3 regions of the Hymenobacter swuensis DY53 genome follow, and region 1 is predicted to be linked to each of the others. Evidence: riboswitches for the same ligand, from Rfam matches in the RefSeq annotation. Region 1 holds a riboswitch; each other region holds the start of a gene.

Region 1 (10,443 bases):
CTGGGCGCTTCGGGCCGCTGGGCCTACAAGGTGAACGGCAGCTTCCTGCGCGGCACCGACTGGCTTGCCAACACCCAGAACGACCAGAACCCGCAAAACCTGGCTTCGGCTAACCCGCGCTTCCCCGAGCTGAGCGGGGCCAACAACCCCGCCGCCGACCTCTGGAACCGCTACGGCGACGACAACGCCGGCAACGTGAGCATCACCATCCCCTACAACGGCCGCAACGAAACCTTCAACGTGCGCCGCACCGGCTACTACGAGCGGGACCTCACCAACCCCATCGTGCGCAATATAAAGGCCGACGCCAGCCTGCACTACAAGCTCACCGATAAGCTGGAGCTGAGCTACGGCTACCGGTTCGGGCTGATGGACGGCGTGTTCCAGCGCGGCAACAAGATTCAGCTCGACGGCGTGACGGTGCAAAACCACAAGGTGGAGCTGAAGGGCGAGAACTTCACGGCCCGGGCCTACATGCTGGTCGAAAACACCGGCAACTCCTACAACCTCAACCCCCTGGCCCTGAACCTGGACCTGCAGAACGGCTCCAACGCCGCCTGGGGCAACAAGTTTAAGGCCGAGCTGCAAAGCCAGCTGAGCGGCGGGGCCACCCTGGCCCAGGCCATGCAGCAGGCCCGCACCGTGGCCGACGCCGGCCGCGCCGTGCCCGGTACGCCCGCCTTCGATGCGCTGAAAGCCCAGATTGTGAAAACCAACAACTGGGACAGCGGCGTGAACGTGCCCGGCGCGCCCATTCCGGGTGGGGCCGCCCTCACCCAGCGCAGCCGCACCTACCACTCCGACGCCATCTGGAACCTGGGCCCGCGGGTGAAATTTGCCGATGTGCTGCTGGGGGCCGATGCCCGCCTGTATGAGGTGATTCCGGACGGCAACAACTTCGTGGATTTCAGCCGCCCGCTCACTGAGCGCACCCAGCCCGGCGGCCAGAACCAGTACTACAAGAAAATCGGGGGCTTCGGGCAGGCCACCAAGCGCCTGTTGCAGGACCGCCTGAAGCTCACCGCCTCGCTGCGCCTGGATTACAACCCCGAGTTCAACCCCAAGCTGAACCCGCGGGTGGCGGCGGTGTACACGGCCGGCGGCCTGCACAACTTCCGGGCCTCGTACCAGAACGGCTGGCGTTTCCCGTCGTTGTTTGAGGCGCTGTCGTTCGTGAACAACGGCAATGTGCGCCGGGTAGGCGGTCTGGCCCGCGTGAATGAGGGCCTGAACTACCTCGACAACTCCTACACGCTGGCGTCTATTTCGAAGTTCAACGCCGCCGTGAATGCCTACGTGGCCGCCAACGCCGGCACCACCGCCAGCCAGGCCGCCCTGCGCCCCGAAATCCGGGGCGTGCTGCAGGTGGGCAACCTGCCCACCGAGCAGCCCGAGCAGATCAACGCCTACGAGATGGGCTACCGCAGCGTGCTACTGGATAACCGCCTCTCCATCGACGCCGACGCGTACTACAACGTGTACTCCGGCTTCCTGGGCCAGGTGGAGGTGAGCGTGCCCAAAAACGCCGCCGGTCAGCAGGTGCAGGTAGGCTCCGATGATGCCGTGCTAGCCGCCCTCAACAGCAACCGCGCCGCCCGCCAGGACCGGTACCGGGTGTACACCAACGCCCGCAACAACTACCGCAGCTACGGCTCCACCCTGGGCGTCACCTACAACTTCTACCAGAAGTATACCCTGGGCGGCAACGTGAATTACAACGCCCTGTCGGCCAACAACGCCCCCGACATCTTCGTGACCGGCTTCAACACCCCGCACTGGGTCACCAACGTGAGCTTCGGCAACCGCGAAATTGTGCGCAACGTGGGCTTCAACCTGGTGTGGCGTCACCAGAGCACCTTCTACTGGGAAAGCCCCCTGGCCAACGGCCGCGTACCCGCCTACCAAACCGTGGATGCCCAGGTGAACGTGCGCGTGCCCGCCCTCAAAACCACCATCAAAGCCGGCGGGGCCAACCTGTTCAACAACCGCTACTACCAGTACGCCGCCGGCCCCACCATCGGGGGCCTGTACTACGTGGCGTTGACCTTTGATAACACCGTGCTGCGGTAAGTGTGATGAAACGGCTCCTTCTCTTTTGTGGCTTGCTGCTTCTGACCCGGCCTTTGCTAGCGCAGAAACAGTACGTGCGCGAGCAGCAGACGTGGCTGGGCGTGTTCAACCAGACCCGGTTTTCGCAGCACTGGGGCAGCTGGACCGACCTGCACCTGCGCCTGCACGACCATTTCGTGCAAGCCAAATTCCAGACGGTAGCGCGCGTGGGCCTCACCTACTACCTCACCGATGACGTGCGCCTCACCGGCGGCTACGCCTACGTGCATCACTTCCCCGACGGCACCCGCACTGTGGGCCAGCCCGAGCACCGTCCCTGGCAGCAGGTGCAGTGGTTCACCAAGTTCCCGAAGGCCCGCCTGATGCAGTGGGTGCGGCTGGAAGAACGATTCCGGCGCACTATCCGGCAGAATGAGCGCACCGACGACTTCGATTTCAACTACCGCACCCGCTACAACGCCGCCCTGTTTCTGCCGCTTACCAAGCGGGGTTTTGAGCCCGGCGGCTGGCAGTTTCTGCTCAACAACGAGGTGATGATGAATTTCGGCAAGGAAATTCGGCTGAATTATTTCGACCAGAACCGGCTGTTTGCCGGCGTGGTGTACCCGCTCAACAAGCACGCGCAGCTCCATGCCGGCTACATGCACCTGTTTCAGCAATTACCGGCCGGCAGCACCTACCGGAACCAGCATACCATCCGGGTTTTCTACTTCCACAACTTCGATTTGCGCCCCACGGCCCCGGCCGTGCCGGTGCCAAACCCAGCACCCTGATTCTCATGGCCGATACCCCCAAACTTTCCGAAGTAGAGCACGTCAAGCAGGCCAGCAACTACCTGCGCGGCACCCTGGCCGAAAGCCTCGTGAACCCGCTCACCGGCGCCCTCTACCCCGACGATACCCACCTGATCAAGTTCCACGGCTCCTACCAGCAAACCGACCGGGACCTGGACTCGGAGCGCAAGCGCCAGAAGCTGGAACCGCTGTACTCGCTCATGATTCGGGTGCGGGTGCCGGGCGGCATTGCCTCGCCGGCCCAGTGGCGGCGCATGGATAAGCTGGCCGATGAGTACGGCAACCACACGCTTAAGCTCACCACCCGCCAGGCCTTTCAGCTGCACGGCGTGCTCAAGCGCGACCTGAAAAAAACCATCCAGGGCTTCAACGAGGCTTTGCTCGACAGCATTGCGGGCTGCGGCGATGTGAACCGCAACGTGATGTGTAACCCCAACCCGCACGAAAGCCCCCTGCACGCGGCCGTGTACGAGGTGTCGAAGCAGATCAGCGCCCACCTCACGCCCCGTACCTCGGCCTACTGGGATTTGTGGCTAAACGGGGAACCGCAGTTCACCAGCGTCCCCAACGAGGGCGAGGAGGACGCCGAGCCCATTTACGGCAAAACCTACCTGCCCCGCAAGTTCAAAATTGCCCTGGCCATCCCGCCTTACAACGACACCGACATCTTCGCCAACGACCTGGGCCTGATTGCCATTGAGGAGCGGGGCCAGCTGGTGGGCTTCAACGTGGCCGTGGGCGGCGGCATGGGCATGACCTTCGGCATGCCCGACACCTACCCCCGCCTTGCCGACATCATCGGCTTCGTGCCCGCCGAGAAAGTGGTAGATGCCTGCGAGAAAATCGTGACGATTCAGCGCGACTGGGGCAACCGCGAAAACCGCAAGTTCTCCCGCCTCAAATACACCCTCGACCGGGTGGGCCTCGATGTATTCCGAGCCGAGCTGGACGCGCGCCTGGGCTACCCGCTGGAGCCCGCCCGCCCCTACCAGTTCCGCAGCTCCGGCGACGCCTACGGCTGGTCGCTCCAGTCCGATGGCCGGGCCCACCTCACGCTGTTCGTGGAAGGCGGCCGCATCCTCGACCGGGACGGCTACGCGCTCAAAACCGCTTTGCGCGAAATTGCCGCCTTCCACACCGGCGACTTCCGCCTCACCGGCAACCAGAACCTCATCGTCGCCAACATTGCCCCCGAGCACCGGCTGAGCGTGCAGGCGGTGTTGCAGCAGCACGGCGTGGCCATCGAGGCCGGCAAGGAATACACGGCCCTGCGGCGCGGGGCGCTGGCCTGCGTAGCCCTGCCCACCTGCACGCTGGCCTTCGCGGAGGCCGAGCGGTATCTTCCGGAATTATTGGATAGATTGGACCGGGTGATTCGCCAACAGGGTCTGGCTCAGGACGATATTCTGCTGCGGATGACGGGCTGCCCCAACGGCTGCGCCCGCCCCTACCTCGGCGAAATCGGGCTGGTGGGCCGGGCCGTGGGCCGCTACAACCTGTACCTCGGTGCCGCTTTCAACGGGGAGCGGATGAACAAGCTCTACAAGGAAATGCTGGATGAAGACGGCATCGTGCGGGAGCTCACGCCCCTGCTCGCCGACTACGCCCAGAACCGCCAGCCCCAGGAGCGGTTTGGTGATTTCATCATCCGCCAGGGCTACGTGCAGTCCACCGAAAGCGGCCTGACGTTTCACGAGTAACCGATAGAACGAACAACATTAGCACGTCATTCCGAGCAGCGCGAGGAATCTCGCGTGCTGACGTTGTAGCAACTAATTCTAACGACAGGATTACCATTGCGCGCGAGATTCCTCGACTTCGCTCTGCCTTCGCTCGGAATGACGTTCTGTTAGTGCTGTTCTGCCTTCCCTTCCATCTGACCCCAACCATCACCAACCACCATGTCCCTTTCCACCAACGCCCTAACCCAGACCGAGCCGCCGCCGGCGGTGCCCGATGGCAACCGGCTGTTTCCAGTATTTCTGAAACTGGAACAGCTGCACGTGCTACTGGTGGGCGGCGGGGCTGTGGGCCATGAAAAGCTCTCGGCCATGCTGGCTAACAGCCCCAACGCTGCCGTAACGGTGGTGGCCACCTGGTTTGGGGCCGAGTTGCGGGCCCTGGCGGCTCGCCACCCCGCCGTGCAGCTGCGCGAACAGCCCTACGACCTCACCCACCTCGTCGGCCACGACCTGGTGATTGTGGCCACCGACGACAAAGCCCTCAACCTGCAGATCAAGGCTGACGCCACGCGCCAGCGCCTGCTCTGCAACGTGGCCGACACGCCCGCTGCCTGCGACTTCTACCTGGGCTCCATTGTGCAGAAGGGCGACCTGAAAATCGCCATCAGCACCAACGGCAAGTCGCCCACCATTGCCAAACGCCTGCGCGAAATGCTCACTCACACCCTTCCCGACGAGCTGCACGACGTGCTCCAACGCATGTCGCAGATTCGGGAGAAGGTAGGCGGCGACTTCGCCCTCAAGGTAAAATCCCTGAACGCCGTCACGGCCGAGCTGACCGGCGGCCCGGCCTACGAATCACCCGCCGCGGCTCGGTGGCGCAAAATTGCTACCGGGGCGCTGCTGGCCTTTGCGGCTATGCTGGTGTTCAATATTCTGAGCTACTACTTCACCTGGCCGCAGGTGTGGGGCGCAGCCACCCACGCCGAAACCTTCTGGCTGTTCGTGGCTATCGGCTTCGGCGCGCAGCTCATTGACGGGCTGCTGGGCATGGGCTACGGCGTGGTCACAGCCATTAGTCTGATGAGCCTGAACATTGCGCCCGCCGCCGTGAGTGCCAGCATCCACACCGCCGAAATGTTTGCCAGCGGGGCCTCCGGCTACCACCATTACCGCTTCGGCAACGTGAACAAGCGCCTGTTCAAGGCCCTCCTGATTCCGGGCGTGCTGGGGGCCATTGCGGGTGCGTATCTGCTGTCGAAATTCGGGGAAACGTATGCCGGCTACGTGAAGCCGTTGCTGGCGGCTTATCTGCTCCTCTTAGGTATTCGCATCATCAGCAAGGCGTTCAGCAAGCCTGGCCCGCGCAAGAAGCACAAGAAGCTGGGGCTACTGGCCGCGGCCGGCGGCTTCCTCGATTCGTTCGGTGGGGGCGGCTGGGGGCCGCTCGTGACCAGCACACTCATTGCCGGGGGCCGCACGCCGCAGTACGTTATCGGCTCGGTGAGCGTCACGGAGTTTTTCGTCACGTTTGCCAGCGCCGTCACGTTCTTCGCCACCCTAGGCATCTCGCACTGGCAGATTATCCTGGGTCTGATTCTGGGCGGAGTAGCGGCCTCCCCGCTGGCCGCCCGCCTCGCCGGCCGACTGCCCGTGCGCTGGATGTTTGTGGGCGTGGGCCTGATGGTCATCGTCTGGAGCCTCTGGGCACTGCGGAAGCTGTTCATGTAACTATCCTGCTTACTTCGTTGACACAAAAGAGACCTGCTACATATGTATGTGGCAGGTCTCTTTTGTGTCAACGAAGATGATACTTACGCAGCTTGTTGCGCCGCATTATTCTGCCCCAGTTTGCTGTGCTTGCGGCCGTAGCCGAAGTAGATGGCCAGGCCGATAGCCAGCCACACCGCCAGCCGCAACCACGTTTCCCAAGGCAGCGCCAGCATCATCACCACGCAGGTCAGGATGCCGAGGATGGGTACCAGCGGCACGAAAGGCGTACGAAAACCGCGCGGCGCATCCGGCTCCCGCTTGCGCATGATCAGGATGCCCACGCACACCATCACGAAGGCCAGCAGTGTGCCGATGCTTGTCATCTCACCTACCACCGAAATCGGCACGAAGCCGGCAAACAGCGCAATGAACAGCCCCAGCAGCAGATTCGACTGCAGCGGCGTGCGGAACCGCTCGTGAATGCGCGCAAAAACCGGGGGCAGCAGGCCGTCTTTTGCCATGCTGAAAAACACCCGGCTCTGGCCCAGCAAGTCCACCAGAATCACGGAAGTGTAGCCGATGATGATGGCCAGAATTACGGCCGACGACAGCCAGGCGTAGGGCGTTTTCTCGATGGCAATAGCCACCGGCGCGGCGCTGTTCTTGAACTCGGTGTAGTTGGCCAAGCCGGTCATCACGTGCCCGAAGAGCACGAACAGAATAGTGCAGATAACGAGCGAGCCAATGATGCCAATGGGCATGTTACGCTGCGGATTCTTGGTTTCCTGGGCCATGGTGGCCACAATGTCGAAGCCGATGAACACGAAGAACACCACGCCCGCCCCGCGCAGAATCCCGCTCCAGCCGAACTCGCCAAAGGTGCCGGTGTTCTGCGGAATGTAGGGTTGGTAATTGGCCGGGTCGATGTACTGCCAGCCTAACGCAATGAACACTAGCACCACCGACACCTTCAGTGTAACCACCAGCGCGTTAAACCACGCCGAACCCGACGTACCGCGAATGATAATCAGGGTGATGGCCAACACGATCAACATAGCTGGAATGTTGACGAAGCCGTGCACAATACTGCCGTCGGCCAGCGTAGCTGTTTCAAACGGCGACATCACCAGCTGCGGCGGCACAATGATGCCGTATTTGCTCAGGAATTTGAGCAGGTACTGCGACCAGCTGATGGCCACGGTGGCCGCGCCCACCGAGTATTCGAGCACCAAATCCCAGCCGATAATCCAGGCAAACAGTTCGCCCATGGTAGCGTAGGCATAGGTGTAGGCCGAGCCGGCCACGGGCACCATGGAGGCAAACTCGGCGTAGCACAGCGCCGAAAAAGCGCAGCCCACTGCCGCCACCACAAACGAGAGCGTCACGGCCGGACCGGCGTTGTTGGCGGCGGCAATACCGGTGAGCGAGAACAAGCCTGCTCCGATAATCACGCCGATGCCGATGGTGATGAGGTTGAAGCCGTTCAGACTTCGTTTAAGCGTTCCGGCGCCGGTTTCGGCCGCCTCCTGCCGCAGCAGTTCCAGTGATTTTCTGAGCATAATTAGGTGCGTCGGACATCGGCCCGACAGGTCGTAAAAGAAGAGGGAAGCAAACGGATAAAGCGGCCCGAATCTGCCGGAGCCACCACGGCCCCGGATGGCAGAAAACCAGCAACGGAACCAACTTCAGCGCAGCAGTATCGGGAAACGGCGGGCACCAACTGGCGCGCGCACTTTGGACTAGGGGTTAGCTACAACAACGCGGGCTACAACAGGCTGCGGCCATGCCCGAGGGGCGCAAAGCGGCGGCAGAAACGGCAACACGGGCTGATAAGCAGGGCAGAAAGCGCACGGCAACTTGTTTTTATATGGTCAGGAATTGGCACCGTTCCGCAGCTTGCGGGTGGTTGCCGACGCGTCATCGAGCCTGTCTCTCAGCGCCTCTGTATAAAAACAATCCTTTGGCTAGAAAGAATTGATGGGGCAAAGGTAAAGCCAGATTGCTGCCCCCGCAACCAGGAAGCAACTGGTGGTACGCTGGCCTCACCCAATAATACACCTCTCCACACCGTCAAAAATCCCGCGACGCGGCCTGGAAACGAAGGTTTAATCAAAAAATTTAAATTTTCACGAAGGCCAGTTTTGGCCCAGTTATGTCAAAACTGGCACCGGAGTTGTAATTACCCTTGTAGCAGCCCGCTTGCCAGTTCAGGCAACGGCGCACTGCTTTCACCGATACAACTTCCTCCGCATAGCCTCATGAAAAAGCTCCTCATCCTTCTCGCTGCCTTCTCCCTTTCCGCCGCTGCTGCCTCGGCCCAGACGACGCCCGTTAAAGCCGCCCACGGCCAGCACATGAAAGGAGGTAAGATGCACGGCGACAAAGCCCCCAAAACGCCTGAGCAGCGCGCCGACCACGCTGCTCAGGCCCTCACCAAGCAGCTTGGCCTCTCAGCTGCCCAAACGGCCCAGGTTCGCCAGCTCCACCTCGACCGGGCCCGCCAGATGCAGGCCCACAAGGCGCAGGCCGGAACCTCCACTGGCACCGACAAAAAGCAGCATCACGAGGCCATGAAGGCTGAAAAAGCACAGTACGAAGCCCAGCTCAAACAAATCCTGAGCGCTGACCAATATGCTAAGTACGCGCAGCTGCAGGCAGATAAAATGGCCAAGCACAAAGCTCACCGGCAAGGCATGAAGCCGGGTGCAAAACAAGGTAAAAGCTAACTCTCTCTCCCATCGTGCAAAAAGCCCCGGCGTTTCCGTCGGGGCTTTTTTGGTTGTAGCAACGTGATGCTTCGTGTCGTATAATTGAATGGTTGAACCTTTGCTGGCTAAATACCATTCGCAAACCTTGATGCTAAGAGCCGTGCTTCTACGGTTTTTCCGACAAGAGATTCTCCTCGGCAAACCACCGCAGCCGGTAGCACATGATGGCTGTTTCGCCGAGCTGCGCCAGCAGCCGATAGTTGGCCACGGCCCCCACTGCTGCCCCAATCACCGGCACCAGTTGGGCCAGCTTAGCCAGGTCGATATAGTCGCGGTACTCCTGCTGGAAGGTGCGCCAGTCGAAGGTTTCGGCCGTGACGGTTTGCTGCGTTTCGGGCCATGCTGCTAGCTGTTGGTAGGTTTCGCGGCGGGTGTGCTGGCTGCTGAAGGCCAGCTGAAAGATGTGCAGCAGGTAGAGCCGCTCGGGAAAACTGCGTACGTCGTGGCCATAGAGGGCCGCAATATCGAATAGCAGCTTGAGCTTGATGCCCAGCAGCAGCGGAAAATCGGCGAGGCCCAGCAGGAAGCCGCCGGCTCCGGTCACACCACCTTCCAGGGCCGCCGTGTTACGGTACGCCCGGATACGGGCCCGCACCCGCTCTTCCCGCTCCTGCAGCGTGCCTTCCAACACCGGCCGCTGGGTAGTGTGCGTGGAGCCGAAGAGCACGCCCTGCACCATTTTCTGAATGGCCGCAGTAATGGCGACGTGCACTTTTTCCGGCAACAGCGCATTCAGCCGCGCCTGCACCCGGCGCGTAACGCGGTTCAGCAGCGTGGGCTTCTGCTGCATCTGCCGCTGCCAGGCGCGTAGTTCAGTCAGGGCTTGCTGGTCGGTCGGTAGAGACATGGCGGTGTACAGGTTGGATCTGAAACGAAATGTAGCGGTAGCAGCCACGAAGCGAAAAGTACCACCATTCCCACCCGGAACCAGAACTTAGTGTATCGGGTATCCTCCAATGAGCCGTGTCGCTTTTCCAACTGATAATACTTCCGATAATACTTATTCCGACCAACACTGGCCGGAACAAATTCGCGCTGATGATTCCACCAGAAATACCCACGAACCGCGTGATACAACAGCAACAGCGCTACTGGTTCGATGGCAATTCCGTGGCTTTTTATCATCAACCAAATGCTCAACCCCAACCAAGCCACCGAAAAATAGATGTTCCGATACCGTGTGCCCGGTGAGAATGTCAGCATGGCTAACCTTACCGTAAATCCTGCCAGGAACAACCCCATTGCTTCCTGAGCGCCGGGTGTAAGCGTCGAGGATTTAGCCAGCAGCCTGACCGGAACTGCCGGCCAAGCCACAAGCGAGGCGTAGGCACCCAGTATCAGCCACTCATGCCAGCGCAGCGGCTGCGCTATCAACCCGCTTCTTGTATCTGAGAGAATCGTTCAGGGCTTTTTACA
Region 2 (10,443 bases), 2.3 Mb from region 1:
AAGGCATGGCCGGCGTCACGCCCATGATTTTGTCGTTCTGCTCTGCCAGCTCCACGATGGTGTGCCCAAACACATCTTGGTACTTGGGAGGCTGGGGCTTCTCGTATGTTTTGGTGTGGATTTCGCCGGTCACCTTATCGAACAAACCAGGCGCGTGCCATAAGGTCTGGTCTTTTTCGGCCAACGCGTAACCTTTACCCTTCACCGTTACGCAGTGCAGGATTTTGGGGCCCGGAATGCTCTTGAGGTCAGTGAGGATGGTAGTCAGGTGCTGCACGTCGTGGCCATCCACGGGGCCGAAGTAGCGGAAATTCAGGGCCTCGAACAGGTTGCTTTGCTTGAGCAGGGTGGCCTTCATGGCGGCCTCTACTTTGCGGGCAATCTGCTGGGGGTTGGGGCCGAACTTGCTGAGCTTGCCGAGCACGTTCCACAGTTCGTCGCGCACCTTATTGTAGGTGCGGGAGGTAGTGATATCGGCAAGGTATTCCTTGAGCGCGCCCACGTTGGGGTCGATGCTCATGCAGTTGTCGTTGAGGATAACCAGCAGGTTGGAATTGGCCACGCCGGCATGGTTGAGGGCCTCGAAAGCCATACCAGCCGTCATGGCGCCATCACCGATTACGGCAATGTGCTGGCGGTCGAACTCCTTCTTGTAGTCGGAAGCCACGGCCATGCCCAGCGCTGCCCCGATGCTGGTGCTGCTGTGGCCCACCCCAAAGGAATCGTACTCACTTTCGCTGCGCTTGGGGAAGCCCGACATGCCGTGGTAGCGGCGGTTGGTCGGAAACCGGTCGCGGCGGCCGGTGAGGATTTTATGGCCGTAGGCCTGGTGTCCCACGTCCCACACCAGCTGGTCGTAGGGCGTGTTGAACACGTAATGCAGCGCCACCGACAGCTCCACCACTCCGAGTGAAGCGCCGAAGTGGCCGCCGTAAATCGAGACGGTATCCACAATAAATTGCCTCAGTTCCTGGCTCACCTGCACCAATTGGTCGGGGCTGAGCTTTTTCAGGTCGTCGGGCGAATTGATTTCCGCCAGCAGGGCACCAGGTTCGACAATCATGCTTCGGGGGTAGGAAAGGGGATATTAGTAGCGTGGCAACAGGTAACTGAAGCAGAAGGTTATGCTTTCCATCCACCTCGTAGTAGTGCCGCAGACAAAGTTACGGGTTTTCCGTTCCGGCGGATGATGCAGGAAGAAGGCGGGGTGATGCTACAGCCAGCGGCGGCTCTCCGGCACGTCATTCTGAGCTTGCCGAGGAATGACGTTTTTTATGCAGCACCCTATTTGTACAGCTTCACCTCTCCCCTACCCAAATCCGTACCTTTACCCGACCACCTGTTTTCCGTTTCCGATGCCCCAGCTAACCGAAACCTCAACCGAAGACCAACAGCTGCTCGACAAGCTCCGCCCCTCGCGGATTGTGCTGCCGGTGCTCATCGGCCTGAGCGTGGTAGGCTTTATGTTCTGGCGCAGCTACAAGCCCGGCGACCTAGCCCCGCTGGCCAACGCCAAGCCGCTTTGGCTGCTGCTGATGCTGGTGGTGCTGGTGGCCCGCGACGCCGGCTACGTGTACCGCATCCGCTACCTCACTCAGAAAGTGTTGAGCTGGCGCGCCGCCCTCGACGTGATTATGCTCTGGGAATTTTCGTCATGCGTGCTGCCCTCGGCGGTAGGCGGCACGGCGGTGGCCCCGGTGCTGCTGCATAAGGAGGGCATTCCGCTGGGCAAATCGGTGGCTTACATCATGGCCACGGCCATGCTCGACAACCTGTACTATGTGCTGGCCGTGCCACTGGTAGTGCTCATCGGGGGCGATGCGCTGTACCCGCACGAGGCCTTGCAGGGCGGACTGGTGGCCACGCTGCGTATTGGGTTTATTTTAAGCTACGTGTTCGTGACGGTGTACGCGCTGCTGATGCTGTACGCCATTTTCATCAATCCGCAGTCGGTGAAGCGGCTGCTGGTGCGGCTGTTTACGCTGCGCGGCCTGCGCCGCTGGCGTAACAAGGCCTACAAGATGGGCAACGAAATGGTGCTGGCCTCAGCCGAACTGCGCAACAACGGCCGCGCCTATTGGCTGCGCGCGGCCCTGAGCACTGCCTTTGTCTGGACGGCCCGCTACCTAGTCATCGGCTGCCTGATTGCGGCGTTTATCGACGTGAGCTGGCCGGAGTTCTGGCTGATTTTCGGCCGCAACCTCACCTACAAAGTCATCCTGCTGATTGCCATTACCCCCGGCGGCGCGGGCATTGCCGAGGGTGCGTTTCCCACGTTCTTCGGCAAGTTCATCGGCACTGCCACCATGACCAATTTCATGGTGCTCATTTACCGCGTCGTCACGTATTACCTATACCTAGTGCTGGGCGCAGTATTCCTGCCCCGCTGGGTGGCCCGCATCTACGGCAAGCCCAAAGTAGCACAGATCATGCATTCCTGATTATCATGCCGTGCGGAGCGAGGAATCTGGGTTAAGCCATTGATACGGTAACTCCAGATTCCTCGCTCCGCACGGCATGACCCGTTTTAGTTACCGGCTTCCAGCGTTGGGGCCGGCGCGGCGGGCGCGGGACGTTGGTAGGTTTGCCAGAACTCGGGGTGGTAGGTGGCTTTGGAGAGCTGCCAGATACCGGTACTGCCCCCACTCAGTTCCGGGCGCGCTTTTACGTCGGGTACCTCAGCCGCCGGCACCACTATCGGCGGCGTATAGTATACGTCGCAGGTTTTCTGGTTGTAGAACGGCTGTCGGCCCAGTACATGCCCCGTCTCCACCGATTGGGCTATGCTAGTGGCAGCGTAGTAGCGGCCAGCGCTGCTGCGCTGATATGTGACTACGTGGGTGGTTCGGTGGTCCTCAAATACGGCAGAAAAGTAATTGCGCAGGCTGCTTTTGGTGCCATAGTATTTGTGCGCTATGGCGTTTACTTCCACCGTATCGTGCTGCCAAAGGCTTTCATAGCGCGTTATTGCGTAATCCTGCTGCCGCACGTACAGCTTACCGGAATAGCCTTTTACAAACCCCATTCCGGTGGCACGGTGGCTGGCGCGTTTGGCCGCAAAGCTGAGGACGTAGTAGGTTTCTCCACCGCGTTGCTCAATGCTATCCAGCTGCAACCGAAATTTACTTACAGTAGCGGCTTTGAACAGCGGAGAAACCCGCACCGGATCGAAGCCTCCGGAAAAACCATGGCCTGGCTCACTGTACACGCGGCCATCTACTCCCCCGGTTATTGTCCGTTTTTCCTGTACCCGCTTTATGGGCCGTTTTTCCAGCATCAGGAAGCCGCCCGCCCAGTGGTGGTACTCAGCAGGTGTCCATTCCTGACCCGTATATTCTACCTCGTGACGTAACGTGTCAAACCCCATGATACGGCGGTGCGTGTAGGTTTGCTGCACATAGTCCTGCTGCTCGTAGTTCTTTTCGATGGCCCTAATCACCTTTTTCATGATGCGTTTCGGATCCTGCGACTGAGCAATCACATGTACATCGGCCAGCGCAAAAGCAGCAGGCACGAGTTGTACACTCAGGGCAGTGGCGCTCTGCACCGGCAGCATAGCGGGCTCGTAGCCAATGCTGCTTACCTGCACCAGTTCGCCCCGGCCCACTGCCAGCCGGAACCGGCCCTGGGCATCTGTTACAGTGCCGGCGCTGCGGGCGGGTACAGCCACCGTGGCGAAGGGTACCGGTTTCCCCGTTTTGCGGTCGAGCACCGTACCGCTGAGGGCAAGAGCTGTCCCGGTTTTGACAGGCGGGCGAAGGGCCGCGTTCTGCTGCCCCAGCTTAGCCGACGGCATATCTGCGAAGGAAACTGGAGTTGCTGGCTGCAGTACAGCCACTGTTGACGTGGCCGCATGAGGCGGCTGGATGGATTTCAAATATAAAAGTCCATCAATGGCCTCACTCCAGAGGCCGGAAATTGGCAGAAATTCGAAAGCGTATGTGGTCAGGCGGCGGCCCGGCGCATCGTGCTTCAGGCTGACGAAACTGTACTCTTGCCCCTGGGCCAGCAGATTGGCTTCCAACGTGCCCGGGGCAGGCAGCGGGACAGTCTGGTGCCTGCCCCAGTAACCGAAGCCATGGGCGCCGCTACCGGCCAGTGTACTGAGTACGTATACCGCGTCCTCACCCAAAGCCGCTTTCACGATCTGGCCCATCGGTTTGAACTGCTTCAGTTCAGCGTTTTCCAGACTACTCACCTTGCCCGACAAATGCCCGATGGCACCCCAACACAGTACCTTTTCCTGAGGGTGCTGGCGCAGATACCACAGCAGGTTGTCGGCCATCTGCGCGTCGCGGGCATTGCTGTCAGCAGCTTTAAAGTCGGCGGAATCCTTAGCGGCGGGGTCGTTGGTAGTGTAATCGTGCGCCAGCGCCTGTACGCTGCGTATATGCTGTAGCCAGAACGCGGCCCGCTCCCGCCGTTTGGCATCGGGGCCAGCCCCTATCCTTTCCAGTATCTTACGGACTTTACCCAGCTGCATGTTAAACAGCACAATCTGATGAGAAGGCGGAAATATGTTTTGTTCCCCCATCATACTCAGGCATTCGTCCAGATAATCGTAGGCAATGCCATCTGCTCCTTTTTCAGGCTTCAGGAAGTTTTCCAGCTCCTCCAGCATCTCATCATTACCCCACCCAATCTGCGAGTCAAAACCGGCTACACGCAGCCCATTCTTTCCCAGCAGCGGCAGCAGGGCCTGAAACTCCTCCGTTTCCGTCCAGACCGGATATACCGAAGCCATAGTAGCAGTCGAGGCCGGCGCGCCCGTCTGAACTTCGCGCTCGGCGCGGTCCAGTGCGTAGAAGCCGCTTTCAAACGCCACAGTAGTAAAACCCATCCGCTCCTGCAGAAATCGTATCAGCCTGATTTTCGCCTGCGTAACCGTCCCGACGCCATGCGTCGGCTCGCCGAGCATTACCACCCGCGCACCGCCAATTTCCTGGCGGAGGAAGTCCAAATCTGAGAAATTGGTATCAGCCGGATCAATCGTACGCACTGCATGCACAGGCAGAGCTTGGGTAGTAGTAGCCGGGGCAGACTGAGCCAGCGTGCGGACGGAGCTGCTGAGCAAAAGCAGTATGCTGAGCAGCGCCAATTGGCGGATAGGCACGAACATGCGAATAAGATAAAGAGAAGAGATAGACCGGCTGGCAAGCTATAACCTTTTGCGGCATTCTGGCCCTGTCACAGGAGTAGCCCCCACTTCTTTCCACCAGGATTTATGGTACAAAAAATCGCCCTGCCGCAAATGCAACAGGGCGATTCTTGTGAAAGATCGGGCAGCTTGACGCCGCTTATTCTTTTTCCAGGCGCAGTTCAGCACCAGCGTCGCTCTTTAGCGTGAGCTTATCATCAGTGAGCGTTACTACAGTAAACGTGTTGCTTTGGGCAGCACCGTCGGGCGTCATCGTAATGGTTTTGCCGGCCTGGTTGAAGTCGTATTTACCATTTACCGCGCCAGCGGGCGAAGTCATGTTGTACTGGCCGTTGGCAAAGAAGGTAATCCGCTCGTCTTCCTGAGCATCGGTTTGCTTTACTTTGTCGCCGGTGGCACTTAGCTCTTTATCGGTTTTCCACACTTTGCTGGTAGCACCATACAGCATATTTACACCTTCTACTTTGCCTTCTTTGCTACCGCAGGAAGCAGCAGTGAAGAGCACCAATAAGACAAGCAGGCTGGCCAGAAGGCGGAAAGGGGAGGTCAGGGTTTTCATGGGGGAGAAAGAAGTAAGGTGAAGAAAGTAGCAGGGTAAGGCACAACCCATTTTCAGGGCCATTACAGCGCCTCTTACGGGGTCAGCCAATAAGATGTTCGCTGCTTTCAAACCTCAACCGTACAGAATCGATGGGTTGTACAACCAATTGCTTACCACGGCGTAAGACACCCTGACGCCCCCGCCCTGCTGCAGTCCGTCACTTCTTTCCCCTCTTTTCCTCTTAACGCATCTACATCTTATGGGACTGTTCGATTTTCTCTCCAACGAAGGCGAAAAAAAACCGGTTGAACCCGCCGCAAAACCGGCTGCCGGTGGTGCCACGGATTTCTTCGGCAACGCTGATAAAACAGCCGCCGCCGGTGAAACCTACACGGTAGTAAGCGGTGATTCCCTTTCCAAAATTGCTCGCAACCATTACGGCGACGGCTCCAAATGGCACCAGATTTACGAAGCCAACAAAGCCATTATCGGCTCTGACCCCGACAAAATTGAGGTAGGCCAGGTACTTACGCTACCCAAAGCTGTAAGCTAGATCAACTTCTTGGTAATATTCAAAAAGGCAGCCTTACAAAGGCGGCCTTTTTGCTGTTTATATAAGGTTGAAGACAGTAGTTTTTAGTCGCCTGATACACGAGTAAGTAAGGGCTGATAACCCGCCTGTTTACTTTCTACTTCGCAGCAAACGGGCCACTACAAGTACAACGCACCTGACAATTGTTTCTCTATCAATCCTATACAATCAACAGTTCGCCCGGCTAACAAAGGGCCAGCCGGGAATAAATATTTTTCATGCAGCTTGCATATCTCAAAAATACGCTGCTACCTTTGCAACACCAACCCGGTACTCCTTCGTTAGCGACGAGGAAGTTTTCATAGGATTTATACAGAAGTGGCGAGAGAATAGGCTCCCTGACCCACTGGCAACCTTCGACCGCGCGAAAGGTGCCAATTCCTACCCGACCAGCCATTTGGCGGCGGGGCATATAACCCAGGAGTACCATGCACAACGCCCCCACTTTCGCCCAGTTCGTCCCCACCGCTCCGGCTACCTTCGGGTCTGCCGCTTCGCCGTGGGGTTTCCGCGTTTCCCCAGTTGCCGCTCTGGCCACCTACCGAATGCGAATGCGTGGCTGTTGCAGCGCGTGTTGTTGCTGTTGCTAGCCTGAGTCCGGCTACGCAGCCTCCCCTCCTCCTTTTTTTATCCCGGCTCTGACCGGTGGTGCCGACTTCCGGCACCCGGCAGCCCCACCGCATTCTAACCGCCTTGCATCCAGCATTTTTCGGTGGTTTTGATGTGATTCCTGCCTCACTCAGGCAGGCTTTTTCCAGCGGTTTGCGCTCCTTCTTCCGATATCCCAACGCCTTCTAAATCAGCCTCATCATGTCCACGCAGAACTTCCACTTCGAGACGCTCCAACTCCACGCCGGCCAGCAGCCTGACCCCATAACCGGCTCCCGCGCCGTGCCGATTCATCAGACCACCAGCTACGTGTTCAAGAACGCCGAGCACGGCGCTAACCTGTTTGCCCTGAAGGAGTTCGGCAATATCTACACCCGCCTAATGAACCCTACCACCGACGTATTTGAGCAGCGCGTGGCGGCCCTGGAAGGCGGCGTAGCGGCTTTAGCGGTATCGTCGGGGCAGGCGGCCCAGTTCATTGCCCTCAACAACATCCTGCAGGCCGGCGACAACTTCGTGAGCACCACGCACCTGTACGGCGGCACCTATAACCAGTTCAAGGTGGCCTTCAAGCGCCTGGGCATTGAGGTGCGCTTTGCCGACGGGGACCAGCCCTCCAAGTTTGAAGCCCTGATCGACGAGAAGACTAAGGCCATCTACCTAGAAACCATTGGTAATCCCAGCTTCAGCATTCCGGATTTCGAGGCCATTGCCGCCATTGCCAACAAGCACGACTTGCCGCTTATCGTGGATAATACCTTCGGGGCGGGTGGCTACCTGTTCCGGCCCCTGGAGCACGGCGCCAGCATCGTGGTGGAATCGGCTACGAAGTGGATTGGAGGCCACGGCACCAGCGTGGGCGGCGTGATTGTGGACGGCGGCACCTACGACTTCGGCAACGGCAAGTTCCCGCAGTTCACGGAGCCATCCGACGGCTACCATGGGCTGATTTTCAACGATGTGTTCGGCAAGAACGGCCCGTTCGGCAACATTGCCTTCATCATCCGGGCCCGGGTAGAAGGCTTGCGGGACTTCGGTCCTTCGCAGAGCCCGTTCAACTCCTTCCTGCTGCTGCAGGGCCTCGAAACACTGAGCCTGCGGGTAGAGCGTACCGTGGAAAATGCGTTGCGGGTGGCTACCTGGCTGGAGCAGCATCCGCAGGTGGAAGCTGTCAACTACCCCGGCCTGCCCAGCAGCCCCTACCACAAGCTGGCCCAGAAATATCTGAAGCGCGGCTACGGCGGCGTGCTCACCTTCGCCATCAAAGGCAGCAAGGAAACCGCCACCCAATTCATCGACAACCTGAAACTCGTGAGCCACTTGGCCAACGTGGGCGACGCCAAGACGCTCATTATCCAGCCCTCGGCTACTACCCACCAGCAGCTTTCCGATGAAGAGCAGCGCGCGGCCGGCGTACTGCCCACGCTGCTGCGTCTGTCGGTAGGTATTGAGCACTTTGACGATATCCGCGCCGATTTGCAGCAGGCTTTCGATGCGGTGCGCAACGCCGCCACGCCCAATACTGCCGAAGGCACCCTACTGCCCGAACCCGAAACTGAACACGCTGCACCGCTGGAAGTGTAAAACTTGAGAGGGGTTATCGTCCGGCCGCAGGTGAGAGAGCGGCCAGGCTAGCACCTTCCAGCATGTGGCGGCGGGCGTACGCCGGAGCTTTTCGTGAGAGAGGAAGCCCCGGAATCAAGTCGCCCGCACCTTTTTCTGAGAGTTGAATTATGAGTGATGAATGATGAATTGGCAGCCCAACCCATCCACGCAAAGCCCCATTTCATCATTCATCACTCAACTCTCCTAATTCATCACTCATAATTCTCCCCCAATGCCTTCCGCAGAATCCCATGTGTTTCGTTTGCCCCGGCCGCTGCGGCTGGAAAACGGAGCCGTGTTGCCTCGGGTAGAGGTGACGTACCACACTTACGGCCGCCTCAACTCCTCCCGCGACAATGTGGTGTGGGTGTGCCATGCCCTCACTGCCAACTCCGACGTGCTAGACTGGTGGCCCGGGCTGGTAGGGTCAGGCTGTCACTTCGATCCACAGGACTGGTTTATTGTATGTGCCAATGTGCTTGGCTCCTGCTACGGCACTACCGGCCCGCTTACGCCTGATCCGGCAACGGGTGAGGCCACTTTTCAGCATTTCCCGTTGGTAACCATCCGGGATATGGTGGCGGTGCATGAGGCCCTACGGGAACATCTGGCTCTGGGCCGGGTGCATACGCTGCTCGGCGGGTCCCTGGGCGGACAGCAGGCCGTGGAATGGGCTGTGCAGCGGCCGGAACTATTTGACAATCTGGTACTGCTAGCTACCAGCGCCCGGCACTCGGCGTGGGGCATTGCCTTCAATGAAGCGCAGCGGCTGGCCATCTTCGCCGATGCTACTTACCACGAAGCCACGCCGGCTGGCGGGGCGGCCGGCTTACGGGCGGCCCGGGCGGTGGCTTTGCTCAGCTACCGCAGCCACGATGCCTACGGCCAGACCCAAACCGATGTCGACGACGAAAAGCTCGACGATTTCCTGGCCAGCTCCTACCAGCGGTATCAAGGTGATAAGCTGGTAGCCCGCTTCAATGCCTATAGCTACGTAACTCTGTCGCGGGCTATGGATACGCACCACGTTGGTCGGGGGCGGGGCGGCGTGCAGGCGGCCCTGGGCCGCATTCGGGCCCGCACGCTGGTGCTCGGCATTACCTCTGACGTGCTGTTTCCGCCTTCGGAGCAACAGTTGCTGGCCCGCTACATCCGGGGGGCTATGTACGCCGAAATGGATTCCCGGTACGGCCACGATGGGTTTCTGATTGAAACCGCCCAAATCACCCACTTCCTCGAACGATTCTACGTCCAGACGTATGTCCACTAACACTGCCACTGCTCCTGTATCTACCGTTTCCGTTTCGGCGGCCCAGCCGTGGCGCGTGGGCCTGATCGGCTTCGGCTGCGTGGGTCAGGGCTTGTACGATATTCTGCAACAACGCCCCGAGGCAGGTTTCACCATCGGCCGCATTGTCGTAAAAACGCCGGGCAAAGTGCGAAGCCTGCCCGCAGAGCGGTTTGAGTTCGATGCCGATTCGTTGCTAGCCGACGACTCGCTGGATGTGCTGGTAGAGGTAATTGACGACGCGGATACTGCTTTCCGGCTGGTAAGCGAGGCTCTGCGCCGGGGCCGCCGGGTTGTCACGGCCAACAAAGCCATGCTGGCTCGCCATCTGCCCGCGTTGGTACAGCTCCAGCGTGAAGGCCGGGGCACATTGCTGTACGAAGCGGCCGTGTGCGGCAGCATTCCAGTTATCCGCACCCTTGATGCCTATTTCGGGGCCGAGCCACTACGCCGCCTCACGGGCATCCTGAACGGCTCCTCCAACTACGTGCTGACCCGGATGGGCGAAGAAGGCTCCGACTATGCGCCGGCTCTGGTGGAAGCCCAGCAGCAGGGCTTCGCCGAAACCGACCCGTCACTGGATATGGGTGCCTTTGACCCGCGCTCCAAAGCTGTGCTGCTGGCCGCTCACGCCTATGGCGCTTTCCTCG
Region 3 (10,443 bases), 2.2 Mb from region 1:
CCTGCAACGAAGGATAGTCGATGTAGCCATGGTCGCCGGGCACGTAGAACGTGCTGGGGTCGGGGGCATTGAGGGCCGCGCCGGTGCGGAACCGCTCTACCAGGTCGGGGTTGGCGATATAAGGCACCCCGAAGGCAATCAGGTCGGCCTCGTTGTTGGCCAGCGCCTTATCGGCCGTTTCGTGGGTGTAGCCGCCGTTGAGGATGAAGGTATTGCGGAATATTTTGCGCAAATGAGCCGCTACGGCTGGTACACCGGCCTGGGCCGCCATTGGGTGACCCGGCAGCGCCTCAATTACGTGCAGATAGGCCAAGTTGAACTGGTTGAGCTGCTCGGTGAGGTAGCTGAAGGTTTTCACACGGTCCGAGTCCTGAATGCTGGCGCTGCCTTGGGGCGAAAGACGGATACCCACGCGGTCAGCACCCAGCTCATCTACCACGGCCTGCACTACTTCCAGCACGAAACGGGCACGGTTTTCCAGGCTGCCGCCGTACTCGTCGGTGCGCTGGTTGGAGCCATCCTGAATGAACTGGTCGAGCAGGTAGCCGTTGGCCCCGTGAATCTCAGCGCCGTCGAAACCGGCCAGCTTGGCATTGCGGGCCGCCTGCCGAAACTGGTCGACCACGCCCGGAATTTCGGCCAGCTCCAGTGCGCGCGGGGCCGGAATATCCTCCATGCCCTTATCGGTGTAGGCCTGGGCCCCAGCCGGCGCAATGGCCGACGGACCAACCGGCAGCTCGCCGTTGTGAAAGAACGGGTGCGACACCCGGCCTACATGCCAGAGCTGGATGTAAATCCGGCCACCGGCCGCGTGTACCGCGTCGGTTACTTTTTTCCAGCCGGCCACCTGCTCCTCGGAGTAGATGCCGGGCGTATTGATGTAGCCCACGCCCTGAGGCGAAACCTGTGAGCCTTCGGTAATAATGAGGCCGGCCGTGGCGCGCTGCACGTAATAGGTCACCGTCGAGTCGGTGGGCACGTTGCCGGGGTTATCAGCCCGGCTGCGCGTCATGGGGGCCATGGCGAAACGGTTGGGCAAAGAAAGTGCGCCTACCTGAGCGGGCGTGAAAAGGTTGGGAATCTGGCTCATGAGAAACTACGTGTGGATAGAAACCCTGCCCCGGACCAAAGCCGTTTTGCAGGACAGTTGCTTTTAACCGATGTAGCAACACTTATGTTTCAGCCAGCTTATTTCCCCATTTATCTACTTCCTGGTTCACTGCCGCACCACTTCTACCCGGCGGTTACGGGGCCGTTGCTGTGGGTCGCGGTTGTCGGCTACTGGGCGGGTGCCGCCATAGCCCCGCGCCGCCAGCCGCACCGAGTCGATGCCCTGTTGCACCAAGTACTGGCGTACCACCCGGGCCCGCTGCCGGGAAAGGCGCAGGTTCAGGGCCGCCTCGCCCACATTATCGGTGTGGCCCGCTATTTCCAGCCGCATAGCCGGCTGCTCGCGCAGGCGGCGGGCCAGCGCGTTGAGCGTGGGACGACTGGAAGGCAGCAAATCGGCAGTGCTTTGGGTGAAGTACAGATTAGGTAAGGTGAGCCGCTGGCCCTTGGTGAGTTGGGCTAGTCCGTCCAGCCGTACTGGCAGTGTATCCGGGGGCACAACAGCCCGGGCCGGGGCTTTCGGTACTATCCAGCCGGGGCCGCCCGAACCAAGCGCAGCCGGTTTCGCCACAGGCAACGGTCTTGCTGCCAAGGCTGCTGGTGGCACGGGCGTACCCGCCTCCCGAACTTCGGAAGGAGGTACGGGCAAGGCCGTCCAGAGGTAGCGGGTGGGAATGGGTTCGAAGATGGGCCGGCCGCTGAAAAAGTCTTCCATCGACACATCGGGCCGCTCCCACCCCAGCACTAGCCTCGATTCCAGCGCATTCTGGTAATACTCAACTCGCAACGCGTACACTTTGCCTGCCTCCAGCCGCACCCGCACCTGCCCATCCGTAACGTACTGGTTGCGCCAGGATTCCAGCAGCAGCCTGTTGCCGATCCACACCCGCACGCCATCATCCACTGTCAGGTGCAGAATATAGAGGCCCGTGGCCGGTGCTTCCAGGAAGCCGGTCCAGCACACCGAAAAATGTTCTTTGCTGATACCGGTAGCCGGCGGCCGACTGTGCCACTCGAAATCCAGCTGCGCATCGATGCGCTCCACCACGGCTTCCTCAAAGTTTTCGCCGTTATAATACGTAGCCGCCAAGCCGTGCGCGGGCAGAGTTTGGGCAGTAGTCGGAAGGCAGGCGGAAGCACACAGCAATAAGGTGCTCCAATAGAAATAAGTCACGCGGCAGGTAGATTGGGCTACAAGATAGAAGGGAGCCCGCTTTTTCCTGCAACACCGCAACTCACCCTACGCTTTTTCCTTCCGCTACTGTACCACCACCTCCACGCGACGATTGCGGGGCCGTTGCTGTGGGTCGCGGTTGTCGGCTACCGGGCGGGTGCCGCCGTAGCCCCGCGCCGCCAGCCGCACCGAGTCGATGCCCTGTTGCACCAAGTACTGGCGTACCACCCGGGCCCGCTGCTCGGAGAGGCGCAGGTTCAGGGCCGCCTCGCCCACATTATCGGTGTGGCCCGCTATTTCCAGCCGCATAGCCGGCTGCTCGCGCAGGCGACGGGCCAGCGCGTTGAGCGTGGGACGACTGGAAGGCAGCAGCGCAGCGGTGCTTTGGGTGAAATAGAGGTTAGGCAGCGTTACGGCCGCGCCTTTGCTCAGGGCCGATAAGTCCGGCAGCGGCACCGTATCCGGCGGGGCCACCGGATTTGTCGGCGGCGGAGTACGGCGGGGACGACGTACGGGCCGGGGCGCAACCGGAGCCACCGGCCGCCGCCCCACTACTACAGCCGGCTTAAGAGGCGTACTGGTTACGCCGGGCGGTAGCCCCGCCGTTTGCGGGCGGACTGGTTGAGCTTCGGGTTTGCTGGCCGCTACCGGTATGGGCACCGCCGTAGCCGGCAGGCTGGCGTACAGATATGCCGCCGGAATCGGCTGCGGCTCCTCCATGGTGGCCGGTAGCTGCCAGGCCAGTGAAGCGCGCGAATCCTGACCGGCTTGGTAATAGTCTACCCGGATGGGGTAGTAGCGCCCGGCCGTGAGGGCAATCTGCGCCGTGTAGCTGCTGACGGCTTGGTTTTGCCAGGAATTCAGAATACGCTGACCGCCCACCCACACCCGCATCCCGTCGTCCGTCGTCATCCGGAACGTGTACACGCCCGTTACCGGGGCGTACAGGTGACCCTTCCAGCGCGCTGAGAACCACTCGCCCGGTACGCCCGGCCCCGGCGACACAAAATGGTCGCCAGTCGGCCCGATGGTCCAGTTGAAGTCAATGCCCGGATCAATACGACTGAGGGCCAGCTTCCCGAAGTTCTGGCCCTCGTAGTATTGCCCCCGCAGGCCTGCCCCCTTGGTACGTGGCTGCGCGGTACTTAGGCCACTGAGCAGCAGTAGCCATCCAAAGGCCATGTTTCGGAAGTAGCGGGCTGGTAGCATAGCGGGATACAGTTACGGGTGAAAGCAAATTCGGCAGAACTTCAGAAGCAGGAAAAAGGAATTCAACCAAGCGGCTGCTTTACCACAACGAATTATCGGGCGGCACCTATATATTTTTTTTCCGCAACACCGCGCACCAACGCAGGCCAGACGGTTCGGGCCGAATTGATTTTTGCCGATTCCGCTGTATCTTCGCCGTGTTACTTATCCAGAAAGACCGAGGGATTGGGCCCGATGACGTCTTAGCAACCTGAAATAAAACAAGGTGCTAACTCCCGTTTCAGGGCCTTTCCGGGCTCTGGAAGAAGATAAGAACAGGCGTGCTCCCGGCGCGGCTCTTTCTGGATAGGCACTTTTTGCCGCTGATTCCCCTTAGAAGAGCCGATATGCCGACCGTCCTCACCGCCTCCGCCCCTACTGCGTCTCCCCTTCACGACATCCTGCGTCAGCGCGTGCTGATTCTGGACGGCGCCATGGGCACCATGATTCAGCGCCACACGCTCACGGAGGAAGATTTCCGGGGTACGCGCTTTGCCAATCACTCGCATCCCCTGCGCGGCAACAACGATTTGCTCAGCCTCACGCGGCCCGATATTATCCGGGGCATTCACGACGAGTACTTTGCGGCCGGGGCCGACATGGTGGAAACCAACACCTTCAGCGGCACCACCATCGCCCAGGCCGACTACGCGCTGGAGCACGTGGTATATGAGTTGAACTACGAGTCGGCGCGGCTAGCGCGGGAGTCGGCGGATGCCTTTACGGCCCTCACGCCCGACAAGCCGCGCTTCGTGGCCGGGGCCGTGGGGCCAACCAACCGCACCGCCAGCCTCTCGCCCGACGTCAACCGCCCCGGCTTCCGGGCCGTGACCTTCGATGAGCTGGCCACCGCCTACCTGGAGCAGGTGCGCGGCCTCGTGGACGGCGGCTCCGACGCGCTGCTCATCGAAACCATCTTCGACACGCTCAACGCCAAGGCCGCTTTGTACGCGGTGCAGAAGTTCTTCGACGAAGGCGGCAAAGTGGTGCCGGTCATGATTTCGGGTACGATTACCGACGCCTCGGGCCGTACCCTGAGCGGGCAGACCGTGGAGGCCTTCTGGAATTCCATCCGCCACCTGCCGCTGCTGAGTGTGGGTTTGAACTGTGCCCTCGGCGCCGACCAGCTCAAGGTGTACATCAAGGAGCTGAGCCGCATTGCCGACGTGCACATTTCGGCCTACCCCAACGCCGGTTTGCCCAACGCCTTTGGCGGCTACGATGAGTCGGCCCAGGAATTTGCGGGCGTGGTGGAAGGCTACTTGGCCGACGGCCTCGTGACGGTAGTGGGTGGCTGTTGTGGCACCACGCCCCAGCACATCGGTGAGTTGGCCCGGCTGGCGGAGAAATACGCGCCGCGCACCCTGCCCAAGGTACCCAAAGCCACTCGTCTGAGCGGTCTGGAACCGTTTGGCGTGTACCCCGACAGCCTGTTCGTGAACGTGGGCGAGCGGTGCAACGTCACCGGCAGCCGCGCCTTTGCCCGCCTCATCCGGACCGGCAACTACGAGCAAGCCCTGCAAGTGGCCCGCGACCAGGTAGAAGGCGGCGCCCAGGTGATTGACGTGAACATGGACGAAGGCATGCTCGACTCGGAGCAGGCCATGACCACCTTCCTGAACCTGATTGCCTCGGAACCCGACATTTCGCGGGTGCCCGTCATGATTGACTCCTCGAAGTGGAGCGTGCTGGAAGCCGGCCTCAAGTGCGTGCAGGGCAAGAGCATCGTCAACTCCATTTCGTTGAAGGAGGGCGAGGACGTATTCCGGCAGCGGGCCCGCACCGTACGCCAGTACGGCGCGGCCGTGGTGGTCATGGCCTTTGACGAAAACGGCCAGGCCGACAACTACGAGAAGCGCATCGAAATCTGCCAGCGCAGCTACGATATCCTGGTGAACGAAGTCGGTTTCCCGGCCGAGGACATCATCTTCGACCCCAACATCCTGACGGTGGGCACCGGCATGGAGGAGCACCGCAACTACGCGCTGGACTTCATCGAGGCCGTCCGCTGGATCAAGCAGAACCTGCCCGGCGCCCTCACCAGCGGCGGCGTTTCGAACATCAGCTTCTCGTTCCGCGGCAACGATGTGGTGCGTGAGGCCATGCACTCGGCCTTTCTCTACCACGCCATCCGCGCCGGCCTGGACATGGGCATCGTGAACCCCAGCCAGCTGGCTGTGTATGATGAAGTACCCCAGGATCTGCTGGAGCTGGTGGAAGACGTGCTGCTGAATCGCCGCGCCGATGCCACCGAACGCCTCGTGGACTTCGCCGACACGGTGAAGCAGAAAGACAAGGTGGAAGTGGTGGCCGACGCCTGGCGCAGTTTGCCGGTGAAGGAGCGTTTGCAACACGCGCTGGTGAAAGGCATTACCGAATTCATCGACCAGGATACTGAGGAAGTGCGGCAACTGGTAGGCCGCCCGCTGGAGGTGATTGAAGGCCCGCTGATGGCCGGCATGAACGTGGTCGGCGACTTGTTCGGTGCCGGCAAGATGTTCCTGCCCCAGGTGGTGAAGTCGGCCCGCGTAATGAAGAAGGCGGTGGCGTATCTGGAGCCTTACCTGCTGGCCGACAAGCAAAGCGGCGACCGGCAGACGGCCGGTAAAATCCTGCTGGCCACGGTGAAAGGCGACGTGCACGACATCGGCAAGAACATCGTGGGCGTGGTACTAGCCTGCAACAACTTCGACATCGTGGACCTGGGCGTGATGGTGCCGCTGGAGCGCATCCTCGATGAAGCCCAGAAGCAGCAAGTGGACGTTATCGGCCTCAGCGGCCTGATTACGCCGAGCCTGGATGAGATGGTGTACGTGGCCCAGGAGATGGAAAAGCGCGCCCTGAAAACTCCGCTGCTCATCGGCGGTGCTACCACGTCCCGCCTGCACGCCGCCGTGAAGATTGCGCCCAACTACAGCGGCCCCATTGTGCACGTCAACGACGCGTCCCGCTCGGTGGGTGTAGCCGCCGCCCTGCTCGGCTCGGCCGATGTGGAATATGCCCGCACGGTGCGCGAGGAGTATCGCCAGCTCCGTGAGGACTACGCCGGCCGCCAGCGCGACAAGAACTACCTGACCATCGAGGCCGCCCGCGAAAACGGGTTTAAAGCCGACTGGAAAACCACGCCCATCGTGAAGCCGACCTTCCTGGGTACCAAGGCCCTGGAAGACTACGACCTCGCAGAGTTGGCCACCTACATCGACTGGACGCCGTTCTTCCAGACCTGGGAGCTGAAGGGCCGCTACCCGCGCATCCTCACCGACGAGAATGTGGGCGAGGCCGCCACTCAGCTTTTCCAGGATGCGCAGAAGATGCTGAAGCAGATCATCGACGAGAAGCTGCTCACGGCCCGCGCTGTCATCGGCTTCTGGCCCGCCAACACCGTCGGCCACGACACCGTGCAGGTGTTCACCGACGATACCCGCCAAGAAGTTGCCACTGAGTTTTTCACCCTGCGCCAGCAAAGCGAAAAGGCCGAGGGTGTGCCCAACCTGGCTTTCTCCGACTTCGTGGCCCCGCTGGAAACCGGCCGCCAAGACTACATCGGGGGCTTTGCCGTAACGGCCGGTATCGGTATCGAGAAGCACCTGGAGCGGTTTGAAGCTGAGCACGATGACTACAGCAGCATCCTGATGAAGGCCCTGGCCGACCGCCTTGCCGAGGCCTTTGCCGAGCGCCTGCACCAGCGCGTGCGGGAAGAGTTCTGGGGCTACGACCCGGCCGAAAACCTTTCGAATGAAGACCTCATTCAGGAGAAGTACAAAGGCGTGCGGCCCGCGCCCGGCTACCCCGGCTGCCCCGACCACACCGAGAAAATCACCCTGTTCAACCTGCTCGACGCCGAAACCGCCACCGGCATCCGCCTCACCGAAAACCTGGCCATGTACCCCGCCTCTTCCGTGAGCGGCCTCTACTACGCCCACCCCGACAGCCGCTACTTCGGCCTCGGCCGCATTGGCAGCGACCAGGTGGAGGACATAGCCGCGCGCAAACACATGCCGCTGCCGGAGCTGGAGCGCTGGTTGATGCCGAACCTGAACTACGAGCCGGCGGCGGTGCCCGTAACGGCGGGGTAGCCAGTAGCGCGAAGCCTTTGCTTCGCGTACCGTTGCTGATAGTGTTGTCACGCAACTACGGCATCTGTTCTTATCAACGAAACGCGAAGCAAAAGCTTCGCGCTACATCCAACGCCTCGCCACCTGCCAATTGGCGCTTCTGATGAAAGTAACCGAACACCTGACCCGCGCCAACGGCAAAACGCTGTTTTCTTTTGAGGTGCTACCACCCAAAAAGGGCGAGAACATCCAGAACCTGTTCTCCAACATTGAGCCGCTGCTGGAATTCAAGCCGCCGTTTATCGACGTGACGTATCACCGCGAGGAGTACGTGTACCGGCAGCACGCCAACGGGTTGCTGGAAAAGAAAACCGTGCGCCGCCGACCCGGCACGGTGGGTATCTGCGCGGCCATCAAAAACCGGTTTGATGTAGACACCGTGCCCCACCTTATCTGCGGCGGCTTTTCGAAGGAAGAAACTGAAAACGCCCTCATCGACTTGCACTTTCTGGGCATTGATAACGTGCTGGCCCTGCGCGGTGACCCGATCAAAAGCGAGGGCCGCTTTGTGCCGGAGCCCGACGGCCACGCCTATGCCTGTGACCTGATCGGGCAGGTCTCAGACCTGAACAAGGGCGCGTACCTGGATGAGGAGCAGGATGATGTGTGGGCCACCAATTTCTGCATTGGCACGGCCGGCTACCCCGAGAAGCACTTTGAGTCGCCTAACTCGGGAGCCGATATCCGCTACCTCAAGCATAAGGTAGACCGGGGCGCCGAGTACATCGTGACGCAGATGTTCTTCGATAACGAGCAGTTTTTCCAGTTCGAGCAAAAGTGCCGGGCGGCGGGCATCACGGTGCCCATCATCCCCGGCCTCAAGCCCCTTACCACCAAGGCCCAGCTCACGGCGCTGCCCCGCTCCTTCTACCTCAACCTGCCCGACGAGCTGGTAGACGCCGTGCACCTGGCCCCCGACAACGCCGCGGCCCGCGAAATCGGGATTGAGTGGTGCATCAACCAGAGCCGGGAGCTGATGGCCCACGGCGTGCCCTGCCTGCATTACTACAGCATGGGCAAGTCGGAGAGCATCCGCCGGGTGGCATCGGCACTTTTCTAAGGGGGGATTTGTGAAAGGTGAAGTTGCGCATCGTTCTTTAAACCGTCTCTGCGGACTTCGCGTAGCGCGAGGACGCCTGTTCTTCACAACTTCACCTTTCACTATTTCGCCTTTTGGATTCCCTCGACGACCTGTTTGCCCGCCTGCGGGAGGCTACGGCTCCGGCTGAGATTGAGGCCCTGCAGGACGGCATCTGGCAGCTCTGGCTGACTACTGCGCACCCGCTGCTGGACAAACGCCTGGAAAACGGAATCCGGGCCTTGGCCGCCGACGACTATACCTTAGCCATTCACGAATTCACCTTCCTCACGGAAGCCATGCCGGAGTACGCCGAAGGCTGGAACAAACGCGCTACGGCGCACTTTTTACGCGGTGAATATAAGGCCTCCCTCCGCGACGTGCAGGAAACCCTTCGCCGGGAACCACGCCACTTCGGCGCCCTCTCGGGGTGGGCTACTATGCTTCGCACTCTGGGTGACGCCCGGGGCGAGCTGCGGGTTTTGCGCCGGCTGGAACAGCTGTGTCCGGCTTGGCCGGGGCTGCAGCAACAACTCCGCAACCTGCGTGACCGGCTGGATGAGCAGGCAGAATGAATTATCGGACTGAAGGAATATTCCGGCACTCAGGCACTTGCTGAGTTAAGCAGATAGTTGTAAATTTCCCGGACCAGGCAGTATCAGCAAGTAACTCCCCCCGCTTGTCCGCTGCCTTTTCCTGCTGCTTACGCTGCAGTTTTTATGGTCTCACCCGCTTTCCCACCCCATGTGGCCCACGGCCGCATTTGCACTAAAACAATATTTTTTTTCCTTACTGCAGTAAGCCGGCTGGATTTCCAGCCGGCCGTTGCTGCGTTCCGTCCCTGCTCCCTTCCCGCAAATTCCCATGAAACACTCCTTACTCTTTTTATCCCTTCTGCTTACCCTTAATGCTCAGGCCCAGAAGCTGCGCAAAACCGATACCGGCAGTGGCATGCTGGATAAGGGCGAAAAAACGGGCGTGTGGGAGTACTATGCCTACACCCGCGACGGCAGCCAGGTAATCACGCAGAAGTACGACCACACCGCCAAAAAGCTGGTTTTCTTCCGGCCGTTCGATGATGTGCCCTACGCCGTGCGCAACGCGGCCGGCGACTGGACCCGGCAGCGTGTGACCCATCCGATTTTCTACATCGGCAGCGACGCAGCCCTGGCTCCGTACATGAGCAAGCTTAACTATCCGGCTTCCGCCCAGACTAAAAACGTGCAGGGCCGAGTGCTGGTTTCTATCGTGGTTGACACGCTGGGCCATGCAATTGATCAGCAGGTAGTGCTAGGTATCGGCTCCGGCTGCGACGAGGAAGCCCTGCGCGTCGCCCGCAGCATCCCCGACCAGTGGATTCCCGCCCGGATAGGTAGCCACGCGGTGGTATCGAAGTATGAACTGCCGTTTACGTTCCGCCTGCGGCCACAGTAGAGGCAATCAGCAGTAAACAATGAGGAATGAACAGCGAGTGACAGAGAACTAGAAAGGAATTGCTGCTCACTGTTCATCACGCGTTATTCGTTCATTGCGCATTATTCATTGCTAACCGCTCATGGTTGATTCCCGTATCTTGGGGCATGAAAAAGCACGTTTTATTTGGGTTGTCGGCCGGGGCCCTGCTGCTGGCTGGCTGCGACTCGACGCCGCGGGAGCGGCAGGATATGGTGAAGCAGGAAGCCCGTAAGCTCGACACGGTGGTGGATGAGGCCGCCGCC

What was found. Region 1 has a riboswitch for S-adenosylmethionine ahead of HSW_RS09390 (amino acid permease). Riboswitches for the same ligand answer to the same signal wherever they lie in the genome.
Region 2: it holds a riboswitch for S-adenosylmethionine, as region 1 does, so the genes downstream of both, HSW_RS19320 (O-acetylhomoserine aminocarboxypropyltransferase/cysteine synthase family protein) here and HSW_RS09390 (amino acid permease) in region 1, are expected to answer to the same signal.
Region 3: it holds a riboswitch for S-adenosylmethionine, as region 1 does, so the genes downstream of both, metH (methionine synthase) here and HSW_RS09390 (amino acid permease) in region 1, are expected to answer to the same signal.

Annotation. Positions count from the first base shown of each region.
Region 1 covers NZ_CP007145.1:1,862,442-1,872,884, reverse strand. Annotated here, with positions in the region: gene HSW_RS09410 (TonB-dependent receptor) at 1-2,070, shown strand, start outside; gene HSW_RS09405 (DUF2490 domain-containing protein) at 2,103-2,843, shown strand; gene HSW_RS09400 (NADPH-dependent assimilatory sulfite reductase hemoprotein subunit) at 2,849-4,564, shown strand; gene HSW_RS25080 (TSUP family transporter) at 4,766-6,277, shown strand; gene HSW_RS09390 (amino acid permease) at 6,361-7,818, opposite strand; SAM riboswitch class I at 8,120-8,212, opposite strand; gene HSW_RS09385 (guided entry of tail-anchored proteins factor 1) at 8,518-8,985, shown strand; gene HSW_RS09380 (EcsC family protein) at 9,134-9,874, opposite strand; gene HSW_RS09375 (Gfo/Idh/MocA family protein) at 10,398-10,443, opposite strand, start outside.
Region 2 covers NZ_CP007145.1:4,162,781-4,173,223, forward strand. Annotated here, with positions in the region: gene dxs (1-deoxy-D-xylulose-5-phosphate synthase) at 1-1,063, opposite strand, end outside; gene HSW_RS19300 (lysylphosphatidylglycerol synthase transmembrane domain-containing protein) at 1,356-2,441, shown strand; gene HSW_RS19305 (erythromycin esterase family protein) at 2,528-5,119, opposite strand; gene HSW_RS19310 (lipocalin family protein) at 5,298-5,717, opposite strand; gene HSW_RS19315 (LysM peptidoglycan-binding domain-containing protein) at 5,959-6,252, shown strand; SAM riboswitch class I at 6,597-6,710, shown strand; gene HSW_RS19320 (O-acetylhomoserine aminocarboxypropyltransferase/cysteine synthase family protein) at 7,102-8,484, shown strand; gene metX (homoserine O-acetyltransferase MetX) at 8,738-9,775, shown strand; gene HSW_RS19330 (homoserine dehydrogenase) at 9,765-10,443, shown strand, end outside.
Region 3 covers NZ_CP007145.1:4,564,074-4,574,516, forward strand. Annotated here, with positions in the region: gene HSW_RS20905 (alkene reductase) at 1-1,090, opposite strand, end outside; gene HSW_RS20910 (OmpA family protein) at 1,217-2,284, opposite strand; gene HSW_RS20915 (OmpA family protein) at 2,369-3,466, opposite strand; SAM riboswitch class I at 3,695-3,808, shown strand; gene metH (methionine synthase) at 3,880-7,608, shown strand; gene metF (methylenetetrahydrofolate reductase [NAD(P)H]) at 7,751-8,707, shown strand; gene HSW_RS20930 (tetratricopeptide repeat protein) at 8,821-9,300, shown strand; gene HSW_RS23220 (energy transducer TonB) at 9,590-10,159, shown strand; gene HSW_RS23225 (hypothetical protein) at 10,306-10,443, shown strand, end outside.